Regions from separate parts of the Nesterenkonia rhizosphaerae genome, predicted to be linked through region 3. Evidence: predicted binding sites of a transcription regulator. Region 3 holds the regulator's gene; each other region holds the start of a gene.
The links. The regulator HrcA, encoded in region 3, represses chaperone genes, less so after heat shock. The targets are predictions, from matches to a motif close to TTNGCACTCGNNNNNNNCGAGTGCNAA.
Positions count from the first base shown of each region.

Region 1: groES (co-chaperone GroES) is a predicted target of HrcA. The motif match lies at 3,835-3,861, and genes of this name have one in related genera.
Region 2: groL (chaperonin GroEL) is a predicted target of HrcA. The motif match lies at 5,363-5,389, and genes of this name have one in related genera.

Region 1 is NZ_BAABLW010000007.1:696,708-703,518, forward strand. Features, by position in the region: gene ABEA23_RS08880 (GNAT family N-acetyltransferase) at 1-243, shown strand, start outside; gene ABEA23_RS08885 (arsenate reductase/protein-tyrosine-phosphatase family protein) at 245-799, shown strand; gene ABEA23_RS08890 (CPBP family intramembrane glutamic endopeptidase) at 804-1,586, opposite strand; gene groL (chaperonin GroEL) at 1,714-3,318, opposite strand; gene groES (co-chaperone GroES) at 3,357-3,653, opposite strand; gene guaB (IMP dehydrogenase) at 4,049-5,569, shown strand; gene ABEA23_RS08910 (GuaB3 family IMP dehydrogenase-related protein) at 5,577-6,716, shown strand; gene ABEA23_RS08915 (DNA-methyltransferase) at 6,757-6,811, opposite strand, start outside.
Region 2 is NZ_BAABLW010000007.1:9,376-16,186, forward strand. Features, by position in the region: gene ABEA23_RS05720 (MDR family MFS transporter) at 1-239, shown strand, start outside; gene ABEA23_RS05725 (SDR family oxidoreductase) at 557-1,255, shown strand; tRNA gene ABEA23_RS05730 (tRNA-Val) at 1,675-1,748, shown strand; gene ABEA23_RS05735 (threonine/serine exporter family protein) at 1,866-3,866, shown strand; gene ABEA23_RS05740 (uracil-DNA glycosylase) at 3,846-4,547, opposite strand; gene ABEA23_RS05745 (LytR C-terminal domain-containing protein) at 4,632-5,249, shown strand; gene groL (chaperonin GroEL) at 5,552-6,811, shown strand, end outside.
Region 3 is NZ_BAABLW010000007.1:1,302,429-1,309,239, reverse strand. Features, by position in the region: gene ABEA23_RS11875 (CBS domain-containing protein) at 1-930, opposite strand, end outside; gene ybeY (rRNA maturation RNase YbeY) at 933-1,412, opposite strand; gene ABEA23_RS11865 (PhoH family protein) at 1,415-2,437, opposite strand; gene ABEA23_RS11860 (16S rRNA (uracil(1498)-N(3))-methyltransferase) at 2,476-3,258, opposite strand; gene dnaJ (molecular chaperone DnaJ) at 3,266-4,390, opposite strand; gene hrcA (heat-inducible transcriptional repressor HrcA) at 4,404-5,420, opposite strand; gene ABEA23_RS11845 (DUF3097 domain-containing protein) at 5,593-6,465, shown strand; gene ABEA23_RS11840 (DUF4870 domain-containing protein) at 6,615-6,811, shown strand, end outside.

The sequences.
Region 1 (6,811 bases), 610 kb from region 3:
ATGCTCGCGGTTGCGCCGGAGTACCAAGGACGCGGAATCGCTCGGCAGATGGTCCGCCACATCATTGCTCTGGCACAGGCGCGCGAGGATATTCACGCCGTCACCTTGTGCAGCCTCACCAGCATGACTGCCGCCCATGCCCTCTACCGTTCTGAAGGCTTCGTGGAAGTTCCCGAGCGCGATTTCATCCTGGATCTGCCCGAGAAGAAGGCCCGTTTCCCGTTCTTCATCCGAAAGGTGTGACATGAGCGAAAAATACACAGTCCTGGCTGTCTGCACCGGCAATATCTGCCGTTCACCAGCCATGGAACGTCTTTTGGCCCAGCTTGTAGGTGATGACACCGGCACAAAGATTCTCTCGGCCGGTACTCACGCTCACGTGGGGGAGGACATACAGCCGGAGATGAAGGAGCGGATCACCGACTTCGGGGCTTCAACTGAGGGGTTCACCGCAACTCAGCTGACCACTGAGATGATCGAATCCAGTGACCTCATTCTCGCCGCCACCCGGGTACATGTAGAGGACATCCTGGCCGAAGTTCCTGCCGCAGCCTCGCGCACCTTCACCCTGCGGCAGTTCGGGCGGATCCTGAAGAACCTGGATGACGCTGAGATCCACGGAGCTAGTGTGGGTCAAAAGCTGCACGCCCTCGCTGACCTGGCGGATCAGCAGCGCGAGGCGGCAGGGGAGAACGACGACATCGTCGACCCCTACATGCTGCCCGATGACGTCTATGACGAGTCCTTCCAGCAGATCCGGGAGCCGATCGAGACTCTCCGGGGTGTGCTGGGGCGCTAGGTCCTCAGAGTAGGCTTTCCATGCCGAAGCTGCTGAGCACAAGCGGGAAGGCGAGGAAAGCAACCGCATCGAGCAAGAAATGCGCGATGACCAAGGGCATGACTCGGCCGTAGCGCAGGTACGCCCAGCCGAAGATGATCCCCATAGCCAGATTCCCCAGCCCGGGACCGAAACCCTGGTACAGGTGGTAGGCCCCGCGCAGCACGGAGGCCGCGGCAATAATCACCCACATGCTGGTGCGCGGCCAGATGCGGCGTGCCCGGTCGAAGAGGTAAGCGATCATGATGACTTCCTCCAGCAGCGAATGGCGCAGTGCGGCCAGCAGCAGTGCCGGGGCGCTCCACCAGTACTCGGTGACATCGGCGGGAACGATGCGCACGGTTGCGCCCAGGCTTCGACCGGCAAAGTAGACCGCCAGTGTGCCCAGTCCGATAAGGATAAACAGCCCCGTACCGTAGAGCCAGTCGCGCCCGGGCCGCCGGAAGTCCAGACCCCAGCGTCGGAAGGGATTTCCCCCATGGAGGAAGACGAGATAGACCACCAGCGCTACCGGGACGAGCGCGAAGAGCGAATCCAACACCTGAAACGCAGCATCGAAAAACTCGGCTCGCGAACGTGACCGCTGAACAGTGGCGCTCTGTTGGCTCAGCGGCGCCACTCTCAGCCGCTCCGCCAACTGCAGCACCGCGTAGATCGCACTGCGGCCTAAAGAAAGTGCCAGCACAATGCCGAGCTCCCAGCTGAGGAAGCCTCGGCTGAGCTGCTGTTCCGAACTGGTGGTCGCCATCGTCGTCACCTGCCCATTATGACCTTTGACTTGGTATTCGCCCCGCCAGTCCAGAGCGGGGCTCCTGACGCACTGAGGCCCCGCTCCATAAGGAGCAGGGCCTCAGCAGGGAAAGGGGAGTCAGCGATCAGTGATCGTGTTCGTCCTCGTTGTCCTTCTTCTCCACCACCAGGGTCTCGGTGGTCAGAACCAGGGCGGCGATGGAGGCGGCGTTCTGCAGCGCAGAGCGGGTCACCTTCACCGGGTCGATCACGCCGGCGGCGATCAGATCGCCGTATTCGCCGGTCTTGGCGTTGAAGCCGTGGTTGGGCTCCAGCTCAGCGACCTTGGAAGCGACCACATAACCGTCAGCGCCGGCATTCTGGGCGATCCAGCGAAGTGGCTGGACAAGTGCACGGCGGACGATGCCCACAGCAGCGGCAGCATCCCCTGCAAGGGCCTTGACCTCCTCGTCCTCATCCAGAACGGACAGTGCGTTGATCAGGGCGGTGCCACCACCGGCGACGATGCCCTCTTCCAGCGCAGCGCGGGTGGAGGAGACAGCATCCTCAATGCGGTGCTTGCGCTCCTTCAGCTCCACCTCAGTGGCCGCGCCGACCTTGATGACACCCACGCCACCGGCGAGCTTGGCAAGACGCTCCTGGAGCTTCTCGCGGTCCCACTCGGAATCGGTAGCCTCCACCTGGGACTTGATGAGAGCCACACGGCCCTCCACGTCCTCCTTGGAGCCTGCACCCTCCACAATTGTGGTGGCGTCCTTGGTGACAGTCACCCGGCGTGCGGTGCCCAGCTCATCCAGGCCAACCTGGTCCAGCTTCAGGCCGAGATCCTGGGTGATGACCTGAGCGCCGGTGAGCACAGCAATGTCTTCCAACATTGCCTTGCGGCGATCGCCGAAGCCCGGTGCCTTCACGGCAACGGCCTGCAGTGTGCCGCGCAGTTTGTTGACCACCAGCGTGGACAGGGCCTCGCCCTCAACGTCCTCGGCGATGATGAACAGCGGCTTCTTGGCCTGCAGCACCTTCTCCAGCACCGGCAGGAACTCTGCCATGTTGGAGATCTTGCCCTGGTGGATCAGGATCAGCGGATCCTCCAGCACAGCTTCCTGACGCTCAGCGTCGGTCACGAAGTGCGGGGACAGGAAGCCCTTGTCGAACTGCATGCCCTCGGTGATCTCCAGCTCGGTGGTGGTCGTTGACCCCTCCTCGATGGTGATCACACCGTCAGCGCCCACGGCGTCGAACGCGCGGGCCAGCAGTTCGCCGACCTCGTCGTTCTGTGCGGAGATCGCACCGACGTAGGAGACTTCCTGCTGACCGGAGACCTCGCGGGCGTTCTCGCGCAGTCGGCGGGTCACCGCGGCCACAGCGGTTTCAATGCCGCGCTTGATCTCGCCGGGAGCTGCACCGGCGGCCACATTGCGCAGGCCTTCCTTCACCAGTGCCTGTGCCAGCACAGTTGCGGTGGTGGTGCCGTCGCCAGCGACGTCGTTGGTCTTGGTGGCGACTTCCTTGGCCAGCTGAGCGCCGAGGTTCTCGTAGGAGTCCTCCAGCTCAACTTCGCGGGCGATGGTCACGCCGTCGTTGGTGATGGTCGGGGCACCCCAGGACTTGTCCAGGACCACATTGCGGCCCTTGGGACCCAGGGTGACCTTGACGGTGTCGGCGAGCTTGTCGATGCCGGCTTCCAGCGCGCGGCGAGCGGCATCGTCGTAGAGAAGCTCTTTTGCCATAGGTTCCTACTCCTTGTGTAAGTCGAGCGGGTGAGTGTTTACTTCTCGACCTTGGCGAGGACGTCGCGAGCGTTGAGCACCAGGTACTCTTCGCCGCCTACCTTGACCTCGGTGCCGCCGAACTTGGAGTAAATGACGACGTCGCCCTCGGCAACGTCCACGGGCAGACGCTCGCCCTTATCGCTTACGCGACCCGGGCCGACGGCGACAACCTTGCCCTCCTGCGGCTTCTCCTTGGCGGTGTCCGGGATGACCAGGCCGGAAGCGGTGGTCTGCTCGGCCTCCAGGGGGCGGACAACAATACGATCCTCGAGGGGCTTGATGGAGACTGACACGTCAGTACTCTCCTTTGCTTAAGGGTGAATCGGTACAGGTTGCTCGCCTTGCGGGAGTGACCAACCGTCGTCGCGGGTGCCGGATGGTGCCCCTTCAGGCTTATGGATTTGCGCGGGTGACGGCCCGCGAAATCGTTAGCACACGGACACTCCGAGTGCTAAGACAAACTATAAGACCCTCTTAGCACTCGATCAAGAAGAGTGCTAAGAGCTGAAACCTCGGGCGCGCCCAGCGCTGTCTAGAGCCAGGGGGTGTCATGCGTGTCTGAGAAAAAGTTCACTTAATATTCACGTGTCATGGTGCAGCTCACGTGGTCACTGCGGAATTGTGCGGCAAGTAGACTTGTTGTCGCTGTCCACCGCATCAGCCGCGATACCACTGAGAGGCACCGCACGTGAGCCACACCCATGCTGAGGGGCACGATCCCTTCGCCTTTGTCGGACTGACCTATGACGATGTTCTGCTTCTTCCGGGCGAGACCGATGTCATTCCATCGGATGCCGATACCACTACACGCCTGACGAGGAACATCACGCTCAGCGCTCCGGTGGTCTCCGCCGCCATGGACACTGTCACCGAAGCGCCTATGGCTATCAGCCTGGCCCGCCTGGGCGGTATCGGGATCATCCACCGCAACCTCTCCATTGAGGAGCAGGCTAAGCAGGTGGATCAGGTCAAGCGCAGTGAATCCGGCATGATCACTGACCCGGTCACCATCACCCCGGATGCCACTATTGCCGATCTTGACGCGATCTGCGCGCACTACAAGATCTCCGGACTGCCGGTGGTGGACGAGAACCGCAAGCTGCTGGGCATCATTACTAACCGCGATATTCGTTTTGTGCCGCCTGAGGAATACCTGACCACCAAGGTCTACGAGAAGATGACCCCCCAGCCGCTGATCACCGCGCAGGAGGGCATCTCCAATGCCGAGGTGCTGGCGCTGTTCTCCAAGCACCGTGTGGAGAAGCTGCCGCTGGTTGATGACCATGACATCCTCACCGGCCTGATCACCATCAAGGACTTCGATAAGGCCGATAAGTATCCGCAGGCCACCAAAGACGACGAGGGTCGGCTTCGGGTCGGTGCTGCTGTCGGTTTCTTCGGCGAGGGTTTCGAACGCGCCATGACACTGATCGAGGCCGGGGTGGACGTCCTGGTGGTGGACACTGCCAATGGTCATACCCGCGGTGTGCTGGACATGATCGCCAAGCTCAAGGCCGAGCCAGGCGCAAAGGGTGTTGATGTCATTGGCGGCCAGGCAGCTACTCGCGCCGGGGCTCAGGCGATCATCGACGCCGGTGCCGATGCCATCAAGGTAGGCGTTGGCCCCGGCTCGATCTGCACCACCCGCGTGGTGGCAGGCGTGGGCGTTCCGCAGATCACCGCCATCTACGAATCGGCCAAGGCCGCCATCCCGGCTGGAGTGCCGCTGATCGCCGACGGTGGTCTGCAGTACTCCGGAGATATCGGCAAGGCGCTGGTCGCCGGTGCCGACTCCGTGATGCTTGGGTCGGTGCTCGCCGGTGCCGCTGAGTCTCCGGGGGACTTGGTCTTCTATCAGGGCAAGCAGTTCAAGGCCTACCGGGGGATGGGCTCGCTCGGGGCGATGCAGACCCGGGGCAAGAACACCAGTTACTCCAAGGACCGCTACTTCCAGGCCGATGTCCCTGATGATGAGAAGCTCATCCCCGAAGGCATCGAGGGCCAGGTGCCCTACCGCGGACCGCTCTCGGCGGTGGTGCATCAGCTCACCGGCGGCCTGCGCCAGACCATGTTCTACGTCGGTGCCCACACCATTGAGGAGCTCAAGGCCAAGGGCAAGTTCGTGCGGATCACCTCAGCCGGGCTCAAAGAGTCCCACCCGCATGACATCATGATGACCGTAGAAGCCCCCAACTACGGCCGGAAGTGAGCCCGAAATCGTGAACGAGATCTCCATCGGCATGGCCAAGTCCGGACGCCGTGCCTGGGCACTGGACGACGTCGCGCTGGTCCCCTCCCGACGTACCCGCAGCCCGCGTGATGTCAGCCTGGACTGGCAGATCGACGCCTACACCTTTTCCATGCCGGTGATCGGTGCGCCCATGGACTCCGTGATGTCCCCGGCCACTGCGATTGCGCTGGGCCGACTGGGCGGGCTGGGTGTGCTCAACCTTGAGGGACTGTGGACCCGGTATGAGAACCCGGAGCCGGTGCTTGAGGAAATCGCTCACCTGCAGGCGAAGGAAGTCTCCCCGGATAACACCCGGCGTCTTCAGGAGATCTATTCTGAGCCCATTAAGGCTGAGCTGATCAAGGCCCGCCTGGCTGAGATCCGCGAGGCAGGTGTGGTGGTCTCCGGCTCGCTGACGCCCCAGCGCACCCAGGAGTTCTACCAGACCGTGGTCGATGCCGGGGTGGACATGTTCGTCATCCGCGGCACCACTGTCTCTGCCGAGCATGTGGCCCAGCAGGGTGAGCCGCTGAACCTCAAAGAGTTCATCTACGAACTCGATGTGCCGGTGATCGTGGGTGGAGCTGCCGGCTACACTCCGGCTCTGCATCTGATGCGCACTGGTGCCGCCGGTGTTCTGGTGGGCTTCGGCGGCGGTTCTGCCACCACAACCCGGCGGGCCCTGGGGATCCGCATCCCGATGGCCACTGCCATCTCAGATATTGCAGCTGCACGCCGTGACTACCTGGATGAGTCCGGTGGTCGTTATGTGCATGTCATCGCCGACGGCGGACTGGGCAGCTCCGGGGACATCGTGAAGGCCCTAGCTATGGGTGCTGATGCGGTGATGCTCGGTGCCACACTGGCCCGTGCTGAAGAGGCCCCCGGCCGCGGCTGGCACTGGGGACTGGAGGCGGTGCATCCGGACTTCCCGCGCGGCCACCGCACCCAGGTGGGCACAGTGGCGCCGCTGGAGGAAGTCCTGGTGGGCCCCGGGCATCACACCGATGGTTCCTCGAACCTGATGGGCGGGCTGCGTCACGCTATGGCCTCATGCGGGTATGTGGACCTGAAGTCTTTCCAGCGGGTCGATGTCACGGTCACCCCGGCCGCTGGCAGCTTCTAGGCTGATCTTCAGAGGGGCTGGTCTTCCGCTGGACTGGTCTTCAGAGGTACTGGATATTCTCTTCGCCCAGCCGGGCGCGCATGATCTCCATGGCT
Region 2 (6,811 bases), 1.3 Mb from region 3:
TGTACTCGCATGGTTCTGCGGTGCTGAACACCCTGCAGCAGCTCGCTGGAGCTATTGGCACTGCGGCTCTGGTGGCCGTGATGGGTATTGGTGCCGCAGCGGCTGCCGCCAACGGACTCGGCGCCGAAGAGTCTGCGGTGGAAGGGTTCCGCGCGGCCTTCCGGATGGCTGCTGGCTTGAGCGTGGTGGTTCTGATCATCGGTTCGACCCTGAAGCCCACCAAGGCAGAAGGCGCCTGACCGTCACAGCTAGGCAAAAAGGCCCGTCGGATGATGATCATCCGGCGGGCCTTGCTGTATCTGAGGGGGCTTTCCGGGCCGGAAAGCTTGCCACCGTCGCAGTGGGCTTCAGAAGGTGGTGGTTCTTGGGAAGCGGGGCCCGCCCGCACCGAGCGGGCCCCTGTCGCACCCAAGTGAGCAACACCTTACGGCACGCCGTCGGGATTACGCAACACTCATGTTGTGAAATGTCTGGGTGCCCGATCAGGCGGGGAATATAGCCTCGACTGAGCTGTTGAGGGCTGTAGGACGTGAAGCGAACCGAACGGAGCGAAATCATGGCTGAAGACACAACTCAGAAGCGGGTCGTCATCATCGGCGGTCACGGAAAAATCGCGTTGCTGGCGGCGCCGAAGCTGGTGGCTGCCGGCTGGCAGGTCACCTCGGTCGTGCGGAACCCCGGACACATATCCGAGGTGGAGCAGACGGGGGCAACGGCAGAGCTCCTTGATGTGGAAAAGGCAAGCACCGAGGAGATCGCTCAGATCTTTGCTGGCGCTGAGGCGGTTGTGTTCTCGGCAGGTGCTGGCGGTGGCAACCCCGCCAGGACCAAAGCTGTTGACTATGAGGCAGCAGTGCGCACCATGGACGCGGCCGAGTCGGCAGGCGTGAAGCGGTACGTCATGGTGTCCTATGTGCGCAGCCAGGTGGATGTCCACACTCTGGATCAGTCCAGCTCGTTCTACCCCTATGCAGAGGCTAAGCACCGCGCGGATCAGCACCTGCGCGGCACCAGCCTGGATTACACGATCCTGGGTCCGGGGAAGCTCACCCTGGAGCCAGCCAGCGGCAAAATCCTGGTCACCGATGCTGAGGCAGCGGCGGCAACCACCTCTCAGGGTGGCAATGAGGCGACTGAGACGTCGCGGGAGAATGTGGCAGAGGTGATCGCGCATGTGCTTAACACCGGCGCGGGTCACCGCGAGACGGTGAACTTCTTCGACGGAACCACCCCGATCGCTGAGGCCATCAGTTAGGCGCGTAGGTGCCGGTCTCTCCTCGGGAAGCTGTTCTGCCCGGCGCGCGGTGTGCTGGGCGGTGAGTTGCCTGCGGAAATCGGGTCAAGTTCGGCTGAAGAATGCAGGTGACTCGCCGCCTAGACGGCGCCGATAACTGACCTTTACGCAACGGTGGCCAGAAGTGAGTGGTCATTTCGTCCGTTATCGAGCGGGTTTTAGCGCCCCCTTAGCGGACAAACTGACCACTCAACTCCTCGTGCGGCGATCCCGCCCCCCGCGGAGCTCTTTAGGTGTGAAGGCCGCGGCCACTGCACGCGGCCGAGTGCGTGGCGGGGTCCCCCCCCCGCCCGCGGAACTAGCACTGAGTTGGGGATAGCGCGGTGGGGGTGCTAATCTTTTACGGCACTGATCCGCGCGCTGCGCAGATGGTGCTAGATGGATCTGTAGCTCAGTTGGTTAGAGCGTTCGCTTCACACGCGAGAGGTCGTTGGTTCGAGTCCAATCAGATCCACTGATGAGTTTCTCATCTCTCTTCGCCTGACTCACAGGCATTTTTCCTTAAGATTTCGCACTAGGCCTGCCACATGGTGGGCCTATTTGTGATGGACTTTGCTTGAGAGGAGGGGTTATGGCACAGCAGAACCCAGCCGGCCACCGTGAAAGTGGCCAGCAGCAGGCCCATTCCAACGAGGCTGCCACGAACACTGCTGCCCACCCCGACTCGGGCACCTATGAGACCACTCCGATCGATCCGGTCATCTCGGAGCCTTCTACGGATACCAGCCTGATTCCGCTGGTGCGCCCGTCATCCACCGAAGATGATGAGGACGAGGGCTTCGTCAAGAGTCTCACCGGCTCCATTGCCTCCTCCTGGCAGTCCGCCGCAGAGGAAGCCGCCCTTGAGTGGCAGGAGTACGACGCCGAAGCTGCAGCGCGCGCTGCGGAGGAGGCCGAAGCTGCAGAGGCGGAGGCGGCCAGGCACGAGTACACCGAGGACTTCAGCCTCGCTGATTCCGCCGAACCACTGACCGGAGCGATGCCGTCCCATGGCGGTCCGCATGACCCGCTGAACCAGACCGGCACCGCCGCCCTACCGGGATTGGGTCCGGTGACTGAGGCAATCCCGCTGCGTCGTCGTTCGGTTCTGCGCCCGTCTTGGCTCAAGCCCAACTTCGGCAGTCAGTTCAAGTCCGGGCAGATCCTTGACCGCGCGGTGTTCGATCGGCGGGTTAATCCGCAGCATGTTTTTCGGCGCATCATGCAGACCGATCGTCCGGAGACCGGCCAACAGTCGATCATCGACCGGCTGGCCGGCACCCCGTACGAGAATCCCTACCAGGCAGAGCAGCATGTGGAGGCCGATGAACTGGCCACTATCGCCTATGTGCTGGACCTGGGCGAGGCGCTGTTCCGGTACGGTGCCGGCGCCCTTGAGGTGGAGTCTTCGATCATTGCTGTGACCGCCGCGTTCGGTATGAAGAACACCGATGTGGATATCACCAACCAGTCGATCGTGCTGAACTGGGCACCTGAGGGCAAGATTCCTTATACCCGGGTGCGGGTGGTCCGCTCCTGGTCCAATAACTTTCAGGCCCTTGCATCCGTGCATGAGCTGGTCACGGACATCATCGCCGGCCGAACCACGCGCAGTGAAGCCGAACAGCAGCTTGAGGAGATCACTCGCGAGCCCAAGCCCTATCCGCGCTGGCTGGTCACCCTCGCTGGTGCGATCTTTGCCAGTGCCTTCGCTTCCTTCTTGGGGGCGCCCCTCTTGGACTCTGCTGTGGGGTTCGCGGCCACCATCGTGGTCCTGTGGATCACGCGGCAGCTGACTACCTGGCGGGTTCCGGAGTTCTTCACCCTGGCTGCAGGCGGTTTTGTGGTCACCGGCATCGCCATGACCGCCTTTATGCTCGACGCCGAAGTCACGCCGTCGATGGTGGTGGCCGGTGGGCTGATGATCCTGCTGCCCAGTATTCGGATCGTCTCGGCGATCCAGGATGCGATCAACGGATTCCCTATCACCTCAGCCGGGCGATTAGTGTCCACCATGATCGCCTTCGCCGGGATGACCAGCGGCATCATGACCGCTGTGGTCATTGCTGACCTGCTGGGGGCACCGCCCATTGAGGTGGCCGAGGGGTTGAGCCGGATCTACCATCCCACGGTGCTGGTGGCGCTGGTATTCCTGGCGGCCATCGCTGCTGCTGTGGTGGAGCAGGCCAGCTGGCGGATGCTGCTGCCCACCGGCGTTGTCTCCGCTCTGGGTTTCACGGCTTTCTACATCGGTGAAATCATCGGGCTCGGGGAGCGAGTGACTCCGGTGATCGGTGCCGTCGTCGTGGGTGCGCTGGGACGGATAGTGGCCTTGCGTTTAGGGGCACCGCAGCTGGTGGTTGCCGTTCCGGCCATGATGTTCATGCTGCCGGGTTTGATGATCTTCCGCGGTATGTACCAGATCGCCATCGAGAATTCGACGACGTTCATGATGGCCGGTCTCTTCCAGCTGTTCAATGCGCTGATCATCATCATGGCGATCGCCGCCGGCATCGTGCTCGGCGACGTCACGATGCGGCCCTTCACCTCAGGTCTGCAATCCAACGAACGGCTACGCGGCCGGCGTCGGTAACTGCCAGTCCACCGGCTCGGCGCCCAGCTGCTGCAGGGCCTGATTGGCCCGGGAGAAGGGTCGGGAGCCGAAGAACCCGCGCCGTGCCGACAGCGGCGAGGGGTGGGCGGAGACAATCACCTCAGTGTGTTCCCCGCTGCTCAGCAGCGGTTCAAGCTGCCTGGCCTGGGCGCCCCAGAGGATCGAGACCAGCGGGGTGCCGCGTGCGACCAGTGCCTTCACGGCAGCTTCGGTGATTGCTTCCCAGCCCAGGCCGCGGTGGGAGCCTGGCTCTCCAGCGGCTACCGTCAGCACGCGGTTGAGCATCAGGACTCCTTGCTGAGTCCAGGCCGTGAGGTCTCCGTGGGGGCTGGGCGGGATGCCGAGATCCGTTTCGCGCTCTTTGAAAATGTTCTGCAGACTGCGCGGCAGCGGCCGGACATCTGCAGCCACCGCAAAGGACATGCCGATCGGGTGCCCCGGCGTCGGATAGGGGTCCTGACCCAGAATCAAGACCCGGACCTCATCAAAGGGCTGACGGAATGCACGCAGCACATGGGCGGGTTCCGGAAGGATCTGCTCCCCGCTGCTGCGGCGTGCATCCAGCTGCTGGCGCAGGGCGGCGAAGTGGCTTTCGCACCCGGCCAGGGCCTGCTCCCAGCCCGATTCCAGAGGGGCGATGAATTCAGCTTTCTCCGTCACGCCCCCACTGTAAAGCACACGCCGAAGGGCACTGGAAATGCCCAATGCACTTGAGACAACTGCCTCGCCCGTAGAATGTGGCCCATGAGCCAGTACTCCCACGATGAGTTCGACGACGTCCCCCCGTACCAGTCGGACGAAGTCGGCAAGCACCGTGCTCCGGGTTCCGCCGTGGCATCGGGAGCTTCCGGCGGCGGCCTGAAATGGATCGGTCTGCTTGCCGCTTTTGCGCTGATCGTGGGACTTGTGGCCTATTTCGGCGGCTCGTGGCTGCGCGGAGAGGACGAGCCGGTGGCCGAGGAAGAGCAGACTCAGGACGAGCAGCCGGCTGATGAGGATGAGGCTGAGCCCGCCCCCGAAGGTGAAGAGGGCGAATCTCCTGAGGATGAGCAGCCTGAAGAGGGTGCCGAGACCGATCTGGACTTCCCCATCTATGTGTACAACTACGACGGCACACCCGGTGTGGCTGGCAGCGTGCGCACCCAGCTGGAAGGTGCTGGCTTCAACGTCACCGGCCAGGACAACTGGAGCGCTGGCTGGAACACCTGTGGGGAGACTGCGCCTGTCGTAGTGCATCCACCGGCGCAGGAGGCCGTGGCCGCAAGGATCGCCGAGGAGCTGGGTGCAGCTACCTGCGCCAGTGACGGTTGGACCGATGCCGGGGTGATTGCCGTGGCTGTCGGCGTGGAGAGCGCGCAGTAGCGAGCCAGCCGGTTCTTCAGCGAGCTAAGCGCCCGGTCCGAGCCTTCTCCTTCGCCCTGGGCGCAAGACTCAAAGTGCCTTGCACTCGGCGGGTGAGAGTGCTAAAAATTGACTTAGCACTCTCGTGTCGAGACTGCTAAGTAGAACCTGACAGGTGAGGCCGTAGAAGCCCTGGGTGACGCCGGGGCTAGGCCGTCCGTCGCGGGCATCTGACAAGGTTCGACCCAGCTGACGCGAAAACGTCTGAATTGTCACCCACTGGTTTTTAGACAAAGCCGAGTCCAGGAAGGACACGTGCCACTATGGCAAAGACTATTGCATTCGACGAAGAGGCCCGTCGCGGCCTTGAGCGGGGTCTGAACACCCTCGCCGACGCCGTCAAGGTCACCTTGGGCCCCCGCGGCCGCAATGTCGTTCTCGAGAAGTCTTGGGGCGCCCCCACCATCACCAACGATGGTGTCTCCATCGCCAAGGAAATTGAGCTGGAGGACCCCTACGAGAAGATCGGCGCTGAGCTGGTCAAAGAGGTCGCCAAGAAGACCGACGACGTCGCTGGCGACGGCACCACCACCGCCACCGTCCTCGCCCAGGCACTGGTCAAGGAAGGCCTGCGCAACGTGGCCGCCGGTGCCGACCCGGTGAGCCTGAAGCGCGGCATCGACAAGGCCGTGGAGGCCGTCACCGCCGAGCTGTTCAAGTCCGCTAAGGAAATCGAGACCACCGAGCAGATCGCTGCCACTGCCTCCATCTCCGCTGCAGACACCCAGATCGGTGAACTGATCGCCCAGGCCCTCGACAAGGTGGGCAAGGAAGGCGTCATCACCGTCGAGGAGTCCAACACCTTCGGCCTGGAGCTGGAGCTCACCGAGGGCATGCGCTTCGATAAGGGTTACCTCTCCGGCTACTTCGTCACTGACGCAGAGCGTCAGGAAGCAGTCCTGGAAGACCCCTACATCCTGATCGCTAACTCCAAGATCTCCTCCGTCAAGGACGTCATCGGCGTTCTGGAGCAGGTCATGCAGTCCGGTAAGCCCCTGCTGGTCATCGCCGAAGACGTTGAGGGTGAGGCCCTGGCCGCACTGGTGGTCAACAAGCTCAAGGGCACCTTCAAGTCCGTGGCCGTGAAGGCACCGGGCTTCGGCGACCGCCGCAAGGCCATGCTGGCTGATATCGCTATCCTCACCGGTGGTCAGGTCATCGCCGAAGAGGTCGGCCTGAAGCTGGAGAACGCCACCCTCGATCTGCTGGGCACCGCCCGCAAGGTGGTTGTCACCAAGGATGAGACCACCATCGTGGAGGGCGCCGGCGACGCCGACGAGATCGCCGGTCGCGTGAACCAGATCAAGGCTGAGATCGAGCACACCGACTCCGACTACGACCGTGAGAAGCTGCAGGAGCGCCTGGCCAAGCTGGCCGGCGGCGTGGCAGTCATCAAGGCCGGGGCCGCGACCGAGGTGGAGCTGAAGGAGCGCAAGCACCGCATCGAGGACGCTGTGCGCAACGCCAAGGCTGCCGTGGATGAGGGTATCGTCGCCGGCGGTGGCGTGGCCCTGATTCAGGCT
Region 3 (6,811 bases):
CACCGCCACATGGGTGGACTCGCGTTGAAGTTCGGAGAGCAGTTCGCTGACTGGTTTGGATTCGGGCACATAGCGAACATCACGCTGGAGCTCTTCAACGGCGATGGCGGTGGAGTCCCGACCGGCAAAGGCCTGTGGTGCCCTGCCGATGCGCATCATGTGCTCTAAGAAGGCCACGTCTTTGAGGTAGACCATTCCGGTGATGTCATCAGCAGACCCTCTGGTGACCGGCACCCGGGAGTAGCCGGAGCCGAGGAAGAGCATCATGGCCTCTTCCAGGCTGGCGTCGGCGGCTACGGTGACCATATCGGTGCGCGGGACCATCACCGCGCGCACACGGGTGGCGGAGAAATCGAAGACCGACTGCAGCAGCTCGGCTTCGCTGTCTTCAATCAGGTCCGATTCGTTGGCTCGGGCCACGAACTCGCGGAGCTCGTCGTCGTCGAAGAATCCCTGGTCCGCTCCTGCGGTCCCCGGCAGCAGCTTCGCCCCCATTCGGGACAGCCACTCCGGCAGGGGGCCTAGGCTCAGCCGCAAGCCGCGGACCATACGGGCGGTGGTTGCGGAAATCAGCAGATGGTGGGCACGCCCGATCTTCCGCGGGGAAATCGCAGCGCTGACCAGCCCAGAGACAGCGAGGGCGACGGCGGCCACCACCGCTCCGAGCACCAGCTCACCTATGGCAAGCACGGCAGTGACAGTGGTCAGCACCACCACGGCGGTAGTCAGCACCCATCGCCAGGACTGCAGCGCCAGGGTATGTGGCACCGGATCGGCCAGGATCCGTTCCACCGCGCGGGAACCGTGACGCTGGGCGATGTCCTCCGCCTCGCGTCGGCTCAGGCGGATGAAAGCGGCCTCAGCGGTGGACAGCAGGAAGGCAAGCACTGCAGCGGTCACCGCAGCCAAGATCAGTATCGTGATGGTCATGATCAGTCAGTAGTGGGCACAGGAGCTTCCCTGCCCAAAAACTGCTCGAGGAGCTGCTTCTGCAGCCCGAACATCTGCGCGCGCTCGGCGGCGTCGTCGTGATCATAGCCCAGCAGATGCAGTACCCCGTGGGTGGTCAGCAGGCATAGCTCATCGGTGATGGAGTGTCCTGCGGCTTCGGCCTGGGCCTGGGCCACTGCCAGGCAGAGCACGATATCGCCGAGGGTACCTTCGCTGACCGGAGCTTCGGGACTCCCCGGACGAAGTTCATCCATCGGGAAACTCATCACATCGGTGGCGCCGGGCAAGTCCATCCACTCCAGGTGGAGGCGCTCCATTTCTGCTTCGTCCACCAGGCTCAGAGACAGCTCCACGGCTGCGCTCAAGCCCAGCTGCGCGTAGAGGTAGGCGGTGAGATCGGTCAGCTCCGCAAGATCCTCAGCGCTGACCAGACCGGAGGCTGAGACATCTTCAATGCTGATGCTCACCGCCGACCTCCGTCCCGCCGGGGCCCGCGGGCTCCTCCGGAGGTCAAGGCCTGATGCTTCTCATAGGCATCCACAATCCGTCCCACCAGCGCGTGGCGGACAACGTCTTCACTGGTGAGGCGGCACACGCTGATGTCCTCGACGTCTTCAAGGATCTCCAAGACAGTGCGCAGCCCGGAATCGGTGCCGCGCGGTAGATCCACCTGAGTGATATCGCCGGTCACCACGATCTTGGAGTTGAATCCCAGTCGGGTCAGAAACATCTTCATCTGCTCAGCGGTGGTGTTCTGGGCCTCATCCAGAATGATGAAGGAGTCGTTGAGGGTACGTCCGCGCATATAGGCCAGCGGTGCCACCTCGATGGTGCCCGATTCCATCAGCCGCGGAATCGATTCGGGATCCAGCATGTCGTGCAGGGCGTCGTAGAGCGGCCGCAGATAGGGGTCGATCTTCTCGCTGAGTCCGCCGGGCAGGAAGCCCAGTTTCTCACCGGCCTCCACTGCCGGTCGGGTCAGAATGATCCGATTAATCTCCTTGGCCTGCAGGGCCTGAACGGCTTTGGCCATCGCCAGATAGGTCTTACCGGTACCTGCGGGGCCGATGCCAAAGACCACGGTGGACTCATCAATAGTGTCCACATAGCGCTGCTGATTGGCGGTCTTGGGGCGAATGCTGCGGCCGCGATGGGAAAGGATATTGGTGGCCACGATTCGCGCAGAGGCGCGGGCTGCCTGGGCGCGGACCATCATGGCGATCTGCTCGATGATCTCTTCGGTGGCGGTAGTGCCTGATGCCGCAAGGGTCTTCAGCTGGGTCAGGATCTCGACGATCTGAGAGACATCAGTGGCGGGACCGGAGACCGTGATGAGCTTTTCGCGCAGCCCGATGCTGGCATCGGGATAGAGCCCCGCGAGAATCCGCAGGGCCATGTCCTGGGCCCCGAGAGTGCGGAACATGGTCTCGGCGTCGGCGAAGTGGACTTCGCGCTCGGTGACGTTGGCAGTGGTTGCCTCAGTAATGAGAACCTCGCTAGTTCAGTGCGGATGGTGGTGTCAGTTTAGTCCCATTCCCAGCGACCTAGCAGCAGCTGGGTCCCGGCAATTGCAGCAGGCCCGGCAGTGGAGGATCTCAGCACGTGGGCTCCGAGCCGGGCGGGGTATGCCCCGGCGGCCGTCAGCTGCTCGATTTCCCGCTCACTGATCCCGCCTTCGGGTCCGACCACCAGGTGCAGTTCCTGCACTGCGGGGCTAGTCTCCAGTGCGCCTAGATCGGTGAGACAACTGCGTAGAGAGCGTTCCTGGACTTCATGAAGAACGACGACGCCGATCTCTTGTGTCCCAGCGATCTGCTGGCAGTACTGCGCTGTGGTGCAAAGCTGCCGGACTTCTGGGATGGAGGTGCGCCGGGTCTGTTTGGCCGAGGCAGTTACCAGGTTCACCCATTCGGCGTGCTTCTTCTCCTCGCGTCCGGGTTTCCAGCGCGCCACGGAACGCTCGGCCTGCCAAGGGATGATCGCATCCACCCCCAGCTCGGTGGCCGATTCTGCGGCTTGCAGGTCGCGTTTGTCCTTGGCCAGTGCCTGCACCAGCACCAGGCGCGGCAGCTGAGCAGGCTGAATCTCCAGTTCGCTGAGCTGGATGGTCAGTTCACCACTGCCCACTGCCACGACGACGCCGATCGCCTGGGTCTGCTGGGTATCGGAGAGCAGTACCTGCTCACCAACACCGAGGCGCATCACCGTGGCAGCGTGGTGTCCCTCTGCTCCAGTGAGGGTGATGGAGGATCCCACCGCAGCACCCTCGAGCGCTCCGGGACTTAAGTGGAACAGCGGTGCGGTCATACTCTGCTCAGAGCTCCCGCCAGGCTTCGCGCAGCTTGGAGAAGACTCCGCGGTGCTCAGTGGAGGATTCCCCCGGCTTCTCGCCGCGCTCCTCTGCCAGCATGCGCAGCAGTTCGCGCTGCTTATCGCTGAGCTTTGTGGGGGTCTCCACCTTCAAGTGGACTTTAAGGTCACCGCGGCCCATTCCGCGCAGGTGGGCCACGCCCTTGCCGCGCAGGGTGATGACCTCACCGGATTGCGTGCCTGGACGGACCTCGATCTCCTCGGTGCCGTCGAAGGTCTCCAGGGTTACCGTGGTGCCCAGGGCGGCTGAGGTCATCGGAATGGTGACTGTTGCGTGGAGGTCATTGCCGCGCCGGGTGAACACCGGGTGCTGGCGGATATCCACTTCGATGAACAGGTCACCGGCGGGGCCACCTGCCAGACCGGCTTCGCCTTCACCGGCGAGGTGGATGCGGTTGCCCTTGTCCACACCGGCAGGGATCTTGACCTTCAGGGTCTTGCGCTCGCGGACCCGCCCCTGGCCGTCGCACTCCTGGCAGGGGTCTTCGATGATGTTGCCGAAGCCAGCGCAGCGGGAGCAGGTCTGGGTCTGGATGACGGTGCCCAGGATTGAGCGCATGGGGCGCTGGATCTGGCCTTGACCGTGGCAGTCAGGGCACGTGGTGGGTGTGGTGCCGGGGCGCATGCAGGAGCCGTTGCACACACTGCAGGTCACCGCTGTTTCGACCTCGATCTCCTTGGTGGTGCCGAAAACGGCATCCTGGAGGTCGATGCGGACGCGGATCAGGGAGTCTTGACCTCGCCGGGTGCGGGAGGCCGGTCCACCTGCGGAACCGCCTCCGAAGAAGGTCTCGAAAATATCGCTGAAACCACCGAAACCGCCGCCACCTGCACCGCCGAAGCCTGCAGGGCGGCCATTCTCGTCGCCGGTGGTGTCATAGTTGCGACGCTTCTCCGGGTCAGAGAGCACCTCATAGGCCCGGCCCAGCATCTTGAACTGCTCAGCAGCATCATCGGAGGGGTTCACGTCGGGGTGAAGCTTGCGGGCCTTCTTACGGTAGGCCTTCTTGATCTCGTCAGTGGAGGCACTGCGCTCAACGCCCAGCACCGAGTAGTAGTCAGAGCTCATGCGAACTTTTTGGTCACCCTTCGGAGAGTATTCGGGACAGGTATCGGGCCATGGCGCGCACGGCGGACATCGTGGTGCCGTAGTCCATTCGGGTGGGTCCCACAACGCCGAGTTTGGCGCCGTCGGCCTCCCCGTAGGCGGCAGCCACTACGGCGGTTTCGGCCAGGGAGTCATGACTGGTTTCGCGGCCGATCCGCACCGAGAGTCCGTGATGTTCCTGCTGCATCTCATGCAGCAGTCTCAACAGCACCACTTGCTCCTCGAGCGCTTCGAGGATGGGAGCAATAGAGGGACCCAGGTCGCCGCCCGACTTGGCGAGGTTAGCAGTACCGGACATGATGATGCGATCTACGCGCCCTGCCTCCAGGGTGGCTTCCACGGCCTGAGCGATCACCGCCATAGCCGGCTGGGCGGCCGGCTCGATGGAGCCGATCAGCGAATCGATGGGCAGCGGAAGCGCTGAGACGGACCGGCTGTAGAGCTGCTCCGAGAGCCGCTGGCCGATCCTGGCCAACATTTCTTCCTCGACCTCGTCGGAGAGCGTGACCATACGCTGTTCCACTCTCCCCGAGGAGAGGATCACGATGGTCAGCGCCTTATGCGGGTGCATCTTCACTACATCGATATGCCGGATCTTGGCGGTGCTGTGCTGCGGATACTGGATCACCGCCACCTGATTGGTGAGCATCGCCAGCAGCCGCACCGTCTGCTCCAGCATGGCCTCGTGGTCATCTGCGGTCTCCAGCAGTGTGTCCATGGCGCGTCGCTCGGCGCGGGTCAGCGGGCGGACTTCGGTGATTTTGTCCACAAAGACGCGGTAGCCAGAATCAGTGGGGATGCGGCCGGCAGAGGTATGCGGGGCTGCGATGAGCCCTTCCTCTTCCAGGTGGGCCATGTCATTGCGGATGGTAGCTGGTGAGACTTCCAGATTGTGGCGCTCTACCAGGGCCTTTGAGCCCACCGGCTCCCTGGTGTGGACATAGTCCTCCACAATCGCGCGCAGCACCTGCAGCCGCCGGGTATCCGACATCCTCGCACCTCCCCTGGCTGATGGATCAAGCACCGGGACTCCCGGTGCTTAGCACTCACGATCTTCGACTGCTAATTCTACAAGGTGCTGATGGCACCAGAGGCGAGGATTGAGCTGTCCACGGTGTTTCTCAGCCCATAGCTGAGCCCACGGTTGCTAGGCTCCGGTGCTTGTGACGCCCAACTTCCCCACAGACTATTCCTCCTGGGGTGCCCAGGACCTCTCGGCACGACGACGCCAGCAGATTCGGCAGGTGCGCCAGGCCCCCGCAGAAGCAGGCACTGTAGTAGAAGAGCGAGCAAGCGGCTGGGTGGGGGCTGTGATCGGCGTCGAGGCCTCCGGCGGCATGAAAGTGGTGCGCCTGGAGGACCGCCGGGGCAAAGTGCGCGCCTTCCCGCTGGGCTTCGGTTTTCTGATCGACGGCGAACCCGTGGAGCTCGTGCCTCCGGTGCCGAAGAAGCCGGAACCAGGCCTGCGCCGCACCGCTTCTGGCTCCGTGGCAGTGGAGCGCCAGCGGGCCCGCACCGCACGGGCCTCGCGCATCTGGGTGGAGGGCACCCATGACGCAGAACTGGTGGAGAAAGTCTGGGGCGAAGATCTGCGCCACGAGGGCATAGTGGTGGAGCCGCTGCACGGTGCTGATGATCTGGTGGCTGCCATCGCAGAGTTCCAGCCCGGTCCGCAGCGGCGCATCGGGGTGCTGTTGGATCATCTGGTCCCCGGTTCCAAGGAGAGCCGGATCGCGCAGCAGGCGATGTCCCTTCCCGGGGCGCCGGGCAATGTTCTGGTCCTGGGTCATCCCTATGTGGATGTCTGGCAGGCGGTGAAGCCTCAGCGGGTTGGTCTGCAGCGTTGGCCGGATATCCCACGCGGCACGGACATCAAGGTCGGGACGCTGCGGGCACTGGGGCTTCCGCATGCCAACCAGCGCGATATCGCCCATGGTTGGAAGCAGATTCTGGGGCGGGTTCGCAGCTATGCGGATCTGGAGCCAACGCTGCTGGGGCGCGTGGAGGAACTGATCGATTTCGTCACCGTGGACTAGCCCTGACGGCCGGCCCCACCGGGGGCGTGTTCACTGACACACCGCGCCGGGCCAGGGTATTTCAAGCTACCTTGCGTAAAATCTAGAGGCGTAGGCGGAGCGTCTCCGCATAATCCACCCCCGGAACCAGCAGAAAGCGCAGGTGTCAGTTGGCTCAGTCGCACGGCAAGCAAGGGTCCGCAGGTCGCGACCCGCGCCCAACCTCATCTGCGCAGTTGAGGGGTTCGGATGCTGCTGCGCCCCCGCTGACACCGGCTGAGGACCGCCGCTGGGCTACTCTGGCGCATTTTGGCGGCGTTTCTGGGTGCGTGCCGGCACTAGTGATTTGGCTGGTGTTCCGGGATCG